4 regions of the Staphylococcus sp. mip270_02 genome follow, and region 2 is predicted to be linked to each of the others. Evidence: riboswitches for the same ligand, from Rfam matches in the RefSeq annotation. Region 2 holds a riboswitch; each other region holds the start of a gene.

Region 1 (3,378 bases), 730 kb from region 2:
ATTTGAAATTTGTGTCTTTAATTAAATGATTCAATTTCATCCATAACACGTTGCAAATCTTCAACGTTATATTGAATGCGACCATGGAATACGAATTTATTGAAGAATTCATCCAATTGTTCTGGACCAACTAACACTTTGGTATTTGAACTTTGCGCATAGTTTGAAATTGTTACATCGCCCTCATTTTTAGGATTGAAATATAAAATTGTTGTTGGTGTGAATTTTAAATTCAATTCTGTTTGAATATCACCAGCTAGTTTCTCAATATCATTCAAATGAGTCGTATAATTAACAAAAGATAATGAGTTTTCATCTTCGTTTTGATCTAATACAAGAGTTTGTGGTTCTTGTCTATCAAGGTCCAACGTGTTAAACACTTGCTCCATTGTTGGTTGTTCTTTAAATTGTGCGGCACTCACACCATTGTATACGTGACCTTTTAATAATTGTGAGTCAATTATATATAAACCAGTACGCGTAAGTACTAAATGACTAATACGCTGTACATCATTAAATTCATTCTTAGGTAAAAATATATTGGCCATAATGTGCATATCTTCTGGGCGAATTCTTTTCTCATTTACTAATCTTTCTCGAATACCAATAAGTCTCATATCAGTTACATATTCACTTTGATTTTTAGAGAATAATTTCAATGCATCAATTTCTCTATTTTTCGAACTAACTGTAGCATTATATTCTTCTTTTTGCTTTGTTACTGTTTTTTTATTTTCTATTCTTTCTTTTTCTAATTCTTCTTCATGCTCATCGCTTAGTTTTTGTTCTCTGGTTTTGTATTGTTCTTCTACCTTTTGTTGTGCTTTCTTCTTACTTTTCAAAGCAATGATAAATAAAATGAAACAAATTACTGCTACAACAATTGCCACAATTAAACCAATCTCTAATGGTCCAAATGAATTCATAACAAAAAACGCTCCTTTATGTGTTCAGTAACTTAATTATAATAGATAAACGCATAGCATTCGAGAATAAAGTTAAAAAATTTTTTGTTCTAGTTAAGCTTTAACTGTATCTTTTAATAAATTAATTTTATCTAACTTTTCCCATGGTAATAGTACGTCTGTACGACCAAAATGACCATATGCAGCAGTTTGTTTATAAATAGGGTGTTTCAAGTCTAACATTTTAATAATTCCAGCTGGTCTTAGATCAAAATGTTGTCTAACTGCCTCAACCAATTCAATTTCTTTAACTTTTCCTGTACCAAATGTATCTATAGAAATAGAAACCGGCTCAGCTACACCAATAGCATATGCAAGTTGCACTTCACATTTGTCTGCTAATTCAGCAGCAACGATATTTTTTGCTACATAGCGGGCAGCATAAGCAGCAGAACGATCAACTTTAGTTGGGTCTTTACCACTAAAGCATCCCCCACCATGACGTGCATAACCACCATACGTATCAACAATTATTTTACGTCCAGTAAGACCTGCGTCACCTTGTGGTCCACCTATAACGAAACGACCAGTAGGATTGATATAAAATTTAGTGTTCTCATCTAAAAGCGCTTCTGGCACTGTTGGATAAATGACGTGTTGTTTAATATCATCTTGAATTTGTGCTAATTCGATATCTTCAGCATGTTGTGTTGACACGACAATCGTATCAATTCGATGTGGTTGATCTTGCTCATCATATTCCACAGTTACTTGTACTTTACCATCAGGACGTAAGTAATTTAATATTTCATCTTTACGTACATCTGATAAGCGTTTAGCAAGTTGGTGTGACAAGAAGATTGGTAAAGGCATGTATGTATCCGTTTCATTCGTAGCATAACCGAACATCAAACCTTGGTCTCCCGCTCCTGTAGCTTCGATTTCTTCTTCTGATACGTCTTCACGATACTCTAAAGCTGTATCGACACCTTGAGCGATATCTGGTGACTGTTCATCAATTGCCGTTAATACTGCCATTGTCTGGCTATCATAACCGTATTTAGCACGCGTGTAACCTATCTCTTTAATTGTTTCTCTAACCACTTTTGGAATATCAACATATGTTGTTGTTGATATTTCTCCTGAAATTAACGCCATACCAGTAGTCACCGTCGTTTCACAAGCAACACGTGCGTTTGGGTCATCTTTCAATATTTCATCCAATATAGCATCAGATACTTGATCCGCTATTTTATCTGGATGCCCTTCTGTTACCGATTCTGAAGTGAATAATCTTCTATTGTAAGTCATAATTTGCTCCTTTAGTTTTAAATTACGAAAATTCTCTCTCTGTTGAGCTCATTAAAAAAGCCTTCTACACTATCAATAAATAGAGAGAAGGCCCTTATACGTCCATTCGCTCTTATCGTTCAGACGATATTTGTCTGCAAACGGTTTGGCACCTTTCTTCGTATTAAGAAGAGGTTGCTGGGCTTCATTGGGTCCATGTCCCTCCGCCACTCAGGATAAGAGAATCCGTTAAGTCCTATAGTACAGAATCAGCGATATAATGTCAATTTTACATTTATTAATATTTATTTAAAATTCCTTTTAGATTGGTATGGACTATTGATATATATGTGTTATACTCTGTAATTGTAAAGGCTTACAATAACTAAATAGCGTTGGAGGGATTAGTATGGCTGTAGATACATACACTTATACAAACAAAATTGAAAGTATTTTAGACAAACAATCTTCATTATTTCAATTATCTACAACACAGTTGTATAACAAGATTTTAGATAATAATGAAGGCGAACTTACCGAATTAGGTGCAATTAACGCTAGAACAGGTAAATATACAGGTCGTTCACCAAAAGATAAGTTTATTGTAAATGAGCCATCTTATAGAGATGATATTGACTGGGGTAATGTTAACCAACCGATTGAGGAAGAAACATTTTTAAAATTATATGATAAGGTTCTAAACTATTTAGACAAAAAAGATGAACTATATGTATTCAATGGTTATGCCGGTAGTGATCATGACTCACAATTGAAATTAACTGTTGTAAATGAATTGGCGTGGCATAATCTATTTGCTCAAAATATGTTTATACGTCCTAATTCAAAAGAAGAAGCACAAGAAATCAAACCAAACTTCACAATTATTTCAGCACCACATTTTAAAGCCGATCCAGAAATTGACGGCACAAACTCAGAAACATTTATCATCACATCATTCAAACATAAAGTTATCCTCATTGGTGGGACTGAGTATGCTGGTGAAATGAAAAAAGGTATTTTCTCCGTAATGAACTATTTACTACCTAAAGATAACATTATGAGCATGCATTGTTCAGCTAACGTTGGAGACAAAGGTGACGTCGCTTTATTCTTCGGCCTTTCTGGTACTGGTAAAACGACACTATCAGCTGACCCAACACGTAAACTTATTGGCGATGATGAA
Region 2 (3,378 bases):
TTCAAATCTTTAATAGATCGTGATAAGATAGCTGGTTGCCATCTAAAATCATATGAAGCTGTTTTCTGTTGAATATCATTATAATTTCTGACCAAATTAAGTGCTTGTGATACCGTATATTCAGCAATAGAATGTGGTGAATAAGATGGCACATTAGAAATAATCAAATCATATTTTTGAGCTAAATCGAAATCATATATGTCAAAACCAGCACTTCGTTGTGCAATTTGCTTAATTCCAAATTCATGTAACTTGCGGTATACATCTTCACCAAAAGGAATTTGCTGTGATATCGAAACACCATCAAAGCCTTTTGTACGATCGACAGTTTCTGACGAAAGTAATGCTTCATCTAAATCGACAGTCACATTATGCTTGGTTGACCATGCTTTAATATAAGGTAAATCTTCTTCTCTTACTCCAAAAATTTTAATACTTGTCATAAGTTAATCACTCCAATAATATTTATTCTATTCATAAAGGTGCTTAAGCGATTGTATTCTTTCCGTAGCCTCTAGTAACGATGCATCATCTAAAGCTAAAGAAATACGCACATAATGCTTTCCATGTTCTCCAAATGGTATACCTGGTGCAACAAGAATTGACTGTTCTTGTAATAAATAATCAACAAAACTTTCTCCATCAAAGTCTTTCGGTGTACGTAACCATAAGAAAATACCACCTTTCATTGGTTCAAAAGGTATGTCCACTTGTTGCAATTTAGCTTCAAATTCATTTCTACGACGTTTAAATGTTATATTTTGCTCTTCTAGAAAATCATCATAATTATTCAAAGCATATGTTGCTGCGTCCTGCAATGCACCAAACATACCTGCATGTGTATGTGACTGATATTTTTTTAATGCTTGTATAATATCTTTATTTCCTACTGCAAATCCAACTCTAAAACCTGACATATTATATCCTTTAGATAATGAAAATACTTCTACTGCTAGGTCTTTTGCTCCATCTGCTTGTAATATACTAGGATTTTTAGCATCAAAGCCAAAGGCACTATAGGCAAAATCATGAACAATCTTTGTTTTTGTTCCCTTAAAACGCTCAATCGCTTCCTCAAATACTGATTTTGTAGCAACTGAACCTGTCGGGTTATTTGGATAAGTCAAATAAACTAAACGTGTATTGAGTAATGTTTCTTTGCTTATTCTGTCCCACTGAGGCAAATAATAAGGCGGCTCTAAAACGAGTGGTTGTGGTTGTGCATCGGCAAGTAACACTCCTGCTTTATAATCCGTATATCCTGGATCTGGTAGTAATACATTTTCTCCTGGGTTAACGATACATGTAGGTAAACCTACAAGACCATTTTTAGTACCATATAGTATACATACTTCATCTTCTTTATCTAATTCAACTTGAAATTGTCTTTGATAAAAATCTACTATTGCTTGCTTAAATGAGTCTTTACCATGGAAAGCAACATACTTTTGATTATCAGGCTGACGTAGCGCATCAGCAAAACAGTCAATAATTCCCTTGGGAGTTTCACCATCAGGGATACCTACAGCCATATTAATTAATGGCAAAGGACCATGTTCTACTTTCTGTCCCATTGTTTTTGCAAAATAACTATCTGGTATCTGTGCCAATCTATCCGAAATTGCCATAAAACTCCTCCTATTAAAAAAACTATATGCCGACCTGTGTGGCATATAGTTACACATGTCACCTATCTTTCAAGCATTAACGCTTGTTGGAAGTAAGCACAGTACTTTTATATCAAAGTCTGTTGCTGAAGCTTCATCAGGCCAAATCCCTCAGCTTCTCTGGATAAGTTTATTTTAAATTACCATTAATTTTATCAGAATATTCACGCTTGTCAATCTACTTATAAAACAAAAAGTGACATCAAAATCTTATAGAATAATAAGACCTAGATATCACTCACATAAAAACATAGAATAAAATAATAAAACCCGGAACATAAATGTTCCGGGTTGTTCAACCTAAGATAACTAAACGTTTCTATTTAGTTATTTAGATCCTACCACCATCCATTAGAAGCACGGAAAGCCATCGCTGCTTCCATTGAACCGTAACGGCTTTCACCGTAGTTAATCATACCTTTAGTTTGGCTAGCTACTGAACCAGTTCCCCATGATTCTTTAGTTTGACCTAAACCTCTGTAACCTGCTGGGTTAACAGCATTTGGGTTACCGCTTGATTCAGGCATTACAATTGAATTCCACATAGCTTCTGTACCACCTGCAGCTAAGAATTGAGCTTTAACTGATCCACCAGTTGATGCAGCTGATGTTTGAGCAGCTTTATAAGTTTTAGTTGCAACGCTTGTTTGTGCAGTTTGAACATTTGAGTTAGATGAAGCTTTAGGAGCTTCAACTGCTGCTACTGGAGTATTACTTGATTGTTTTTGAGCACTTACTTCGCTAGCTGAAGTTTCGTTAGTATTTGTAGTTGCTTGAGTAGTTACATCTTGTACTGAATTAGAAGTTGCACTTTGAGCACCTGCAGCTGTGTAATTCCATGACCAAGATTGACCATTTGAAGTGAATGTATATTCATTTCCACCTAAAACGAAGTTATAGTTATACGCTCCAGCGTGTAATGGTTTTTGGTTTAATTCTTCAGGATTGTTTTGAGCTAAATCAGCTAAATGCGCTTTGTCGATATTTTCTTCTGAAGCGTGAGCTTGATTGTGATCTACTGTTGTTGCATATCCTGTTACACCTAATGCTACTGCTAATGATGATGCTAAAATTGTTTTCTTCATAATTAAAAAATCCTCCAATTAAAATCTTTTTAAGTAAAATTATATTTTCGTTAAATTATTTATCGTATGTGCTAAAATCGATTAATTTTTATGCTTTATTTTTTCGCCACAAATAATATAACACATATTTCGCCCATTTATATTACACTTACATAACAAAACGTTACAAAAGAAAAGTCTATTTGTAACATTGAAATACTGTTGTTTTGTTTTGTAATGCATAATTCTTGCATTGTTTTCAAAATATATTGTGTATAGCACTGGTATATTAAGCTTCGTTCCTTTATCATCGAATGGTTTTACATTGTCTGAATTATTACAGCAAACCTTTTTGTTACATAACTGTAAAATAATAAAAGGATAAAAAATATATATTTTGGAGTAAAACTTGCAAATTTTTTTGTCTAAAATTTAAAAAGACCACTGTTTTGTGGCCTTTTTAATATACTTTATTATTTTATCCAACATTCAAAACATTACATTATATTACAAAAACAACTATACATTTTAAACGTTATATATAATTTTACGCCAAGAATTTAAAAATTTCTCTATCATATAATTTCAACGTTTTCATATAAAATGTATTTATCAAATAGCCCATTACAAATGGAACTACAAAAAAC
Region 3 (3,378 bases), 1.3 Mb from region 2:
TAATAATATTAATATGCTAAGAAATAGTTGATTGTATGGTATGCATATGGCATCATTAATATGTAAAATCATTTAGGAGGGGATTCTCGTGGCAGTACCGAGTGAATTAAAATATTCTAAAGAACATGAATGGGTAAAAGTTGAAGGTAATACAGTAACAATTGGTATCACTGAATATGCTCAAGGTGAACTTGGCGATATCGTATTCGTTGAATTACCAGAAGTAGATGACGAAATTAATGAAGGCGACACTTTTGGTAGTGTTGAATCCGTAAAAACTGTTTCAGAACTATATGCACCTGTATCAGGTAAAGTAGTTGAATCTAATGATGAATTAGAAGATAGCCCTGAATTCGTAAATGAATCACCTTACGAAAAAGCTTGGATGGTTAAAGTTGAACTAAGTGACGAAAGTCAATTAGATGAATTATTAACTGCAGAGCAATATTCAGAAATGATTGGCGAATAATATAACACTGAACTCCATGATATAACTATCTTGGAGTTTTTTTCATATCATTGAGGATTATTGAAGATTTAGCAATTTTATAAGTCTAACAAGTTCACCTCAACTTTAAAAAATGATAAATTATGTTTGTTATAATAAGAAATATTTTAACTATGTAAATTATGTTTATTGTCACTACGGATTGTGAAGAACTAAGTAGAAAAGATTTACTATCAACATTTAGAGGGTGGATGTCATGACGATACTGAACCAAGTAATTGTTGTCGAAGGAAAGTCAGACAAGAAGCGTGTCAAACAAGTTATTGATCAGCCAATAGAAATTATTTGCACGAATGGTACGATGAGTGTAGATAAATTAGATGAAATGATTGATACTTTATATGACAAACAAGTGTATATTCTTGTTGATTCGGATGATGAAGGTGAAAGAATACGAAAATGGTTCAAACGCTATTTAAGTGAAAGTAGACATATAAGAGTAGATAAACAATATTGTGAAGTCGCTCGTTGTCCTAAACCATATTTATCTAGAGTATTGGAAAAACATGGTTTTATAGTTAAGGATGAAGAAAAGGTGGCGAAAGCAAAATTGGATTATATAGCTGAAAGGGTAAGTTTATTAACATGAATGTAACAAGTGAACAACGCGTTGACGTCAATAAATATATAAATGAAGATAAGTATCTTATCTTTGGTTATACACCAACATGTGGCACATGTAAGGTTTCTGAACGTATGCTAGATATTGCTAACGATATTTTGCAATTACCTACAATAAAAATGGACTTAAACTTTCATCCTGATTTTAGTCAATTGTATGAAATTCAATCTGTACCAGTTTTATTAGTAATGTCAAAAGGTGAAGAGCAAAAAAGGATTTATGCATTTCAATCGGTGCCTTATTTGTTAGAAAATTTAAAATAGTTATTGACGAAATATTAGTACGATGGTAGGATTAAAAATAATTAAATAATGAAACTCTTATCACGAGAGGTGGAGGGATGTGCCCTACGAAGCCCGGCAACCGTCTTTAATAGAAATGGTGCCAATTCACATAAAGTTTTAAAGCTTTAGAAGATGAGAGAAGCGATTTTGCTTTCTCTATACTTCGGTGAACATAGAGAAAGCATTTTTTTAATTGAAGGATTAGCAACACAAGGAGGAAACAGAATGATTGAGTTAAATCAAATAGTCAAAAAGTACAAAACGAAAAAACAGGACGTACTGGCTGTAGATCATGTTGATTTAAGTATTCAATCAGGCTCGATTTTTGGAGTAGTTGGTTTTTCAGGTGCGGGCAAAAGTACTTTAATTAGACTTTTAAATAATCTCGAACAACCAACTTCAGGAGACGTCATTATCGATGGAGATACAATTGGTAAGCTATCAAAATCACAGTTAAGAAAAAAGCGTCAAAAAGTGAGCATGATATTTCAACATTTTAATTTACTATGGTCGCGTACTGTATTAAATAATATTACATTTCCATTGGAAATAGCGGGTGTGCCTCGCCGTGAAGCGAAACAACGGGCAAAAGAATTAGTAGAACTTGTTGGACTGAAAGGTAGAGAAAGTGCATATCCTTCAGAACTGTCAGGTGGTCAAAAACAACGTGTCGGTATTGCGCGAGCGTTAGCAAACGAACCAACTGTATTGCTTTGTGATGAAGCGACAAGTGCATTAGATCCTCAAACAACAGATGAAATTTTAGAATTATTATTGAAAATTAAAGAAGAAAGAAATTTAACAATCGTAATCATCACACACGAAATGCATGTCATTAGACGCATATGTGACGAAGTAGCTGTTATGGAAAACGGTCGCGTGATTGAACAAGGTCTAGTTTCCACAGTTTTTGAGAATCCACAACATGCGGTTACAAAACGTTTTGTTAAAGATGATTTAAATGATGATTTTGATAAATCTATTAGCGACTTAGTGTCACTTAATGAAGATGATTATGTTGTTCGTTTGAATTTCACAGGGAATAATACCACGCAACCTCTCGTGTCATATATAACGAAAACGCATAATATCGATGTGAATATATTAGAAGCTAATATTAAACATACAAAAGATGGTTCGCTTGGTTTCTTAGTAATTCAATTGAGCGATGTAAATTTAGAAAAATTCGAAAAGTTTAAAAATGATTTAGAAGCACAGCATGTGTCAGTGGAGGTGTTAAGACATGGGTAATTCATTGAGTGACATCCTCCGCGAGATGTTTACAATGCCAAACGTCAGCTGGGACGAAGTTTGGTTAGCGACATACGAAACAATTTATATGACAGTTATTTCGACAATTTTTGCCTTTGTATTAGGCTTAATATTAGGTGTATTACTCTTTTTATCAGCTAAAAGTAAATCACCTATAGCGAGGGTTTTCTATACTATTGTTTCATTTATAGTTAACTTGTTTAGAGCGATACCATTTATTATTTTAATCTTATTGTTAATTCCGTTTACAAGTTTAGTGTTAGGCACGATTAGTGGTCCAACAGGAGCATTACCTGCTTTAATCATTAGTGCGGCGCCTTTCTATGCCAGACTTGTAGAAATTGCATTTAAAGAGATTGATAAAGGTGTTATTGAAGCAGCTTGGTCAATGGGTGCCACTACTTGGACAGTAGTCAAAAAAGTACTATTACCTGAAGCGATGCCAGCATTAATTTCAGGTATTACTGTTACAGCGATTGCTTTAGTAGGTTCTACTGCAGTAGCCGGTGTTATTGGTGCAGGTGGTTTAGGTAACCTAGCTTATTTAACAGGTTTCACTAGAAATCAAAATGACGTTATTTTTGTTTCAACAATTTTAATCCTTATTATTGTGTTCATCATTCAATTTATTGGTGATTGGGCTACTAATAAAATTGATAAGAGATAATCTTAAAAAGGGGGACTTTTTATAT
Region 4 (3,378 bases), 420 kb from region 2:
ATTTAGTATGTTGGAAATTATTTTACTTTGCTTGCTAGTGTATGCGGGCGCGGCACAGTTTATTATTTGTGCACTTGTTATTTCTGGCACGCCCATATCTGCAATTATATTGACGACATTCATTGTGAACTCAAGAATGTTTTTATTAAGTATGACGCTTGCGCCAAATTATAAAAACTATAGTTTATTAAATAGAATTGGTCTTTCTACATTAGTAACAGACGAAACATTCGGTGTAGCTATTACACCACATTTAAAAGGTGAGAAGATTAATGATCGTTGGTTGCATGGATTAAATATAACAGCATATGTTTTTTGGACATTTGCATGTATTATTGGTGCAGTCTTTGGTAAATACATACATCAACCAGAAGCACTAGGATTAGATTTTGCAATTACCGCTATGTTTATATTCTTAGCTGTCTCACAATTTGAGTCGATTAGACGCTCGAAGATAAACATATATTTTGTATTGATTATATGTGTGATTGTAATGATGCTTAGTTTAAGCTTGTTTATGCCTTCATATTTGGCTATCATATTAGCTTCAACTATTGCAGCACTGATTGGAGTGATGATGGAAAAATGACAACGACGGTACATATGTTAACAATTATCGTGTTATGTGGTGTGGTAACATGGCTCACACGAATTATTCCCTTTATTTTGATAACTAAAATAAAGTTGTCTGAACGTGTTATTAAATGGCTATCATTTATACCAATTACATTATTCACTGCTTTAATCATCGATGGATTAATAGAGCAACAAGAAGGTGTGATGGGTTATAGTATTAACGTGCCGTTCTTAATAACGATGCTCCCGACTATTATCATTGCTGTGATATCACGCAGTCTAACAATCACTATACTTAGCGGCATTATTATTATGGCAGTGTTACGTTGGGTATTTTAAATAATCCTATTGAAGTAAGTTATATTATCCGTTAAACTATAAATAATTAGAAAATTAAGATATTTCAGATTGCATTAACAGTTTAATTTTATCTTAATTAATGAGCTTATCTTTAATACAATTAAAATCAAATCTTATTTCGAGAAGCTGAGGGACTTGGCCCGTTGACGCTTCAGCAACCGGCTTATAAAGTACGGTGCTAATACCATCGATACACTCGAATGATAAGTACTTTTAACTTCTTACTTATTTTATGAGTGAGGAGTTTTTTTACTAAGTAGGAGGTAAAACATGACGAATTATACGGTTGATACACTAGAACTAGGGCCATTCACAACGGAGTCAGGTGAATTCATCTCAAACTTAAAACTACGTTATGAACATGTAGGATTAAAAGGGCAACCACTCGTAGTGGTCTGTCATGCTTTAACAGGTAATCACTTAACGTATGGTACAAATGAAAATCCTGGATGGTGGAGAGGGATTATTGACGGTGGTTATATGCCAATCAATGATTATCAGTTTTTGACATTTAATGTTATTGGAAGCCCTTATGGTTCAAGTTCTGCGTTAACAGATCCAAAGTTTCCTGAGACACTTACGTTAAGAGATATCGTACGTGCCATAGAATTAGGTATTGAAACATTAGGTTTCGAAAGGATTAACATATTAATCGGTGGTTCGTTAGGTGGCATGCAAGCAATAGAATTATTATATAATCGTAAATTTGATGTTGAAAAAGCAGTGATTCTCGCAGCTACAGATAAAACATCATCCTATAGTCGTGCGTTTAATGAGATAGCGAGACAGGCCATTCATTTAGACAATAAAGAGGGGATGAGTATTGCAAGGCAGTTAGGGTTTTTAACATACCGTTCGTCTAAAAGCTATGATAAACGTTTCTCACCAGATCAAGTTGTAACCTATCAAAAACATCAAGGCAATAAATTTATGAATCATTTTGATTCTTTATGCTATTTAACACTCCTAGACGTCTTAGATAGCCATGACGTAGATAGAGGACGCGACGATGTAGATGAAGTGTTTAGTAACCTAGATACTAAAGTAATGACAATGGGCTTCACAGATGATTTGTTATATCCAGATGACTTAGTGCGTGCCGTGGGAAAACGTTTTAAATATCACAAACATTTCTTTGTCCCAGATAACGTAGGTCATGATGGTTTCTTATTGAATTTTAATGACTGGGCACCTAATCTATATCACTTCTTAAAAGTATATAAAATTAAAAGAAAATGATTTAATAACTCTATTATATTAATTTTTAGGATGAAGCTATATGACTACTTTCGATAGGGGAGGGTAGACTGACATATATATATAGTACATCCTTTTTTTGTACAAGTATTTAAGTTGTGGTGGCGTAAAGCGACACGAGAAGTAGTAGTATTAGAAATGTAATACCGTGAAGTGTTGATTAGTACAATCATTTATAAGTTTATAATTTTGAAAAGTATAGTATATCGTTATCTTCTGTATTTGGATTGCCAATAATTGTATAAAAGTTTTAAAGAGGTTAAAATAATAGTTATAGTCAAAAATAGTATGGGAGTGGCGAAATTGTTTTCAAAAATATATCCTAAAGTAACTGTGCTTAGTATACTAACGCTAATCGTAGTGGCTTTAGCTTTACATATATTACCTCCGTTAGGCCTGGTGTTAGGTATCTTTGCGACAATTCCAGGCATTATCTTATGGCATAAGTCTATTGAATCATTTGGTTTAACAGCAGTCATTACAGTGGTATTAACAACATTATTAGGTAATATATTTGTGTTGAGCACCATGGTCATTATACTCTTAGTGAGTTTTGTTATTGGCCAATTATTAAAAGAACGTACATCTAAAGAACGCATACTTTATATAACAACTACTTATATTAGTATGTTCTCGTTAATTGCGTTTATGGGACTACAAACGTTTGATAAAATACCAAGTTCTACAGTTTTGATAAAACCAGTGAAAGATTACATGCATAATGTTGTTTCTGGAATTGCGGGAAGTGCAGAATATAAGCAAATGCTTGAAGAAGGCTTCCGCCAGATGTCAGTTCAGTTACCAAGTTATGTCATTATCACAGTATTTCTACTTATTTTAATCAATTTAATTATTACTTTTCCAATTTTACGTAAGTTCAAAATCGCTACACCAATATTTAAACCATTATATGCTTGGCAAATGAAGCGTTCACTATTATGGATGTATATTATTGTCTTGATTTGTGTTATGTTTGCGAGCCAACCAGGGACTTTCCAAAGTATCGTTTTAAACTTTGAAATTGTGTTATCATTATGTATGTATATTCAGGGCTTAAGTGTTATTCACTTTTTCGGGAAGGCAAAATCAATGCCAATCGCACTTTCTGTGTTATTCATGGTTATAGGGACAGCTTTAATGCCATTAACACATATTGTAAGTCTCCTGGGTGTTATAGATTTGTGT

The links. A riboswitch is a leader RNA that binds a small molecule or an ion and turns the genes downstream of it on or off. The one in region 2 is predicted to bind S-adenosylmethionine.
Region 1: linked by a shared signal. The riboswitch ahead of metK (methionine adenosyltransferase) and the one ahead of ACW5YJ_RS03360 (aminotransferase class I/II-fold pyridoxal phosphate-dependent enzyme) in region 2 are both predicted to bind S-adenosylmethionine.
Region 3: linked by a shared signal. The riboswitch ahead of ACW5YJ_RS11635 (methionine ABC transporter ATP-binding protein) and the one ahead of ACW5YJ_RS03360 (aminotransferase class I/II-fold pyridoxal phosphate-dependent enzyme) in region 2 are both predicted to bind S-adenosylmethionine.
Region 4: linked by a shared signal. The riboswitch ahead of metX (homoserine O-acetyltransferase MetX) and the one ahead of ACW5YJ_RS03360 (aminotransferase class I/II-fold pyridoxal phosphate-dependent enzyme) in region 2 are both predicted to bind S-adenosylmethionine.

What each region holds. Positions count from the first base shown of each region.
Region 1 covers NZ_CM132934.1:1,494,690-1,498,067, reverse strand. Annotated here, with positions in the region: gene ACW5YJ_RS07060 (nuclease-related domain-containing protein) at 18-926, opposite strand; gene metK (methionine adenosyltransferase) at 1,020-2,216, opposite strand; SAM riboswitch class I at 2,326-2,438, opposite strand; gene pckA (phosphoenolpyruvate carboxykinase (ATP)) at 2,605-3,378, shown strand, end outside.
Region 2 covers NZ_CM132934.1:764,245-767,622, reverse strand. Annotated here, with positions in the region: gene ACW5YJ_RS03365 (D-lactate dehydrogenase) at 1-443, opposite strand, end outside; gene ACW5YJ_RS03360 (aminotransferase class I/II-fold pyridoxal phosphate-dependent enzyme) at 471-1,628, opposite strand; SAM riboswitch class I at 1,688-1,798, opposite strand; gene ACW5YJ_RS03355 (aggregation-promoting factor C-terminal-like domain-containing protein) at 2,006-2,752, opposite strand; gene ACW5YJ_RS03350 (PTS sugar transporter subunit IIC) at 3,279-3,378, opposite strand, start outside.
Region 3 covers NZ_CM132934.1:2,462,716-2,466,093, reverse strand. Annotated here, with positions in the region: gene gcvH (glycine cleavage system protein GcvH) at 89-469, shown strand; gene ACW5YJ_RS11645 (toprim domain-containing protein) at 705-1,097, shown strand; gene ACW5YJ_RS11640 (thioredoxin family protein) at 1,094-1,393, shown strand; SAM riboswitch class I at 1,448-1,553, shown strand; gene ACW5YJ_RS11635 (methionine ABC transporter ATP-binding protein) at 1,640-2,665, shown strand; gene ACW5YJ_RS11630 (methionine ABC transporter permease) at 2,658-3,353, shown strand; gene ACW5YJ_RS11625 (MetQ/NlpA family ABC transporter substrate-binding protein) at 3,377-3,378, shown strand, end outside.
Region 4 covers NZ_CM132934.1:343,005-346,382, forward strand. Annotated here, with positions in the region: gene ACW5YJ_RS01435 (AzlC family ABC transporter permease) at 1-589, shown strand, start outside; gene ACW5YJ_RS01440 (AzlD domain-containing protein) at 586-915, shown strand; SAM riboswitch class I at 1,047-1,146, shown strand; gene metX (homoserine O-acetyltransferase MetX) at 1,207-2,175, shown strand; gene ACW5YJ_RS01450 (DUF2232 domain-containing protein) at 2,482-3,378, shown strand, end outside.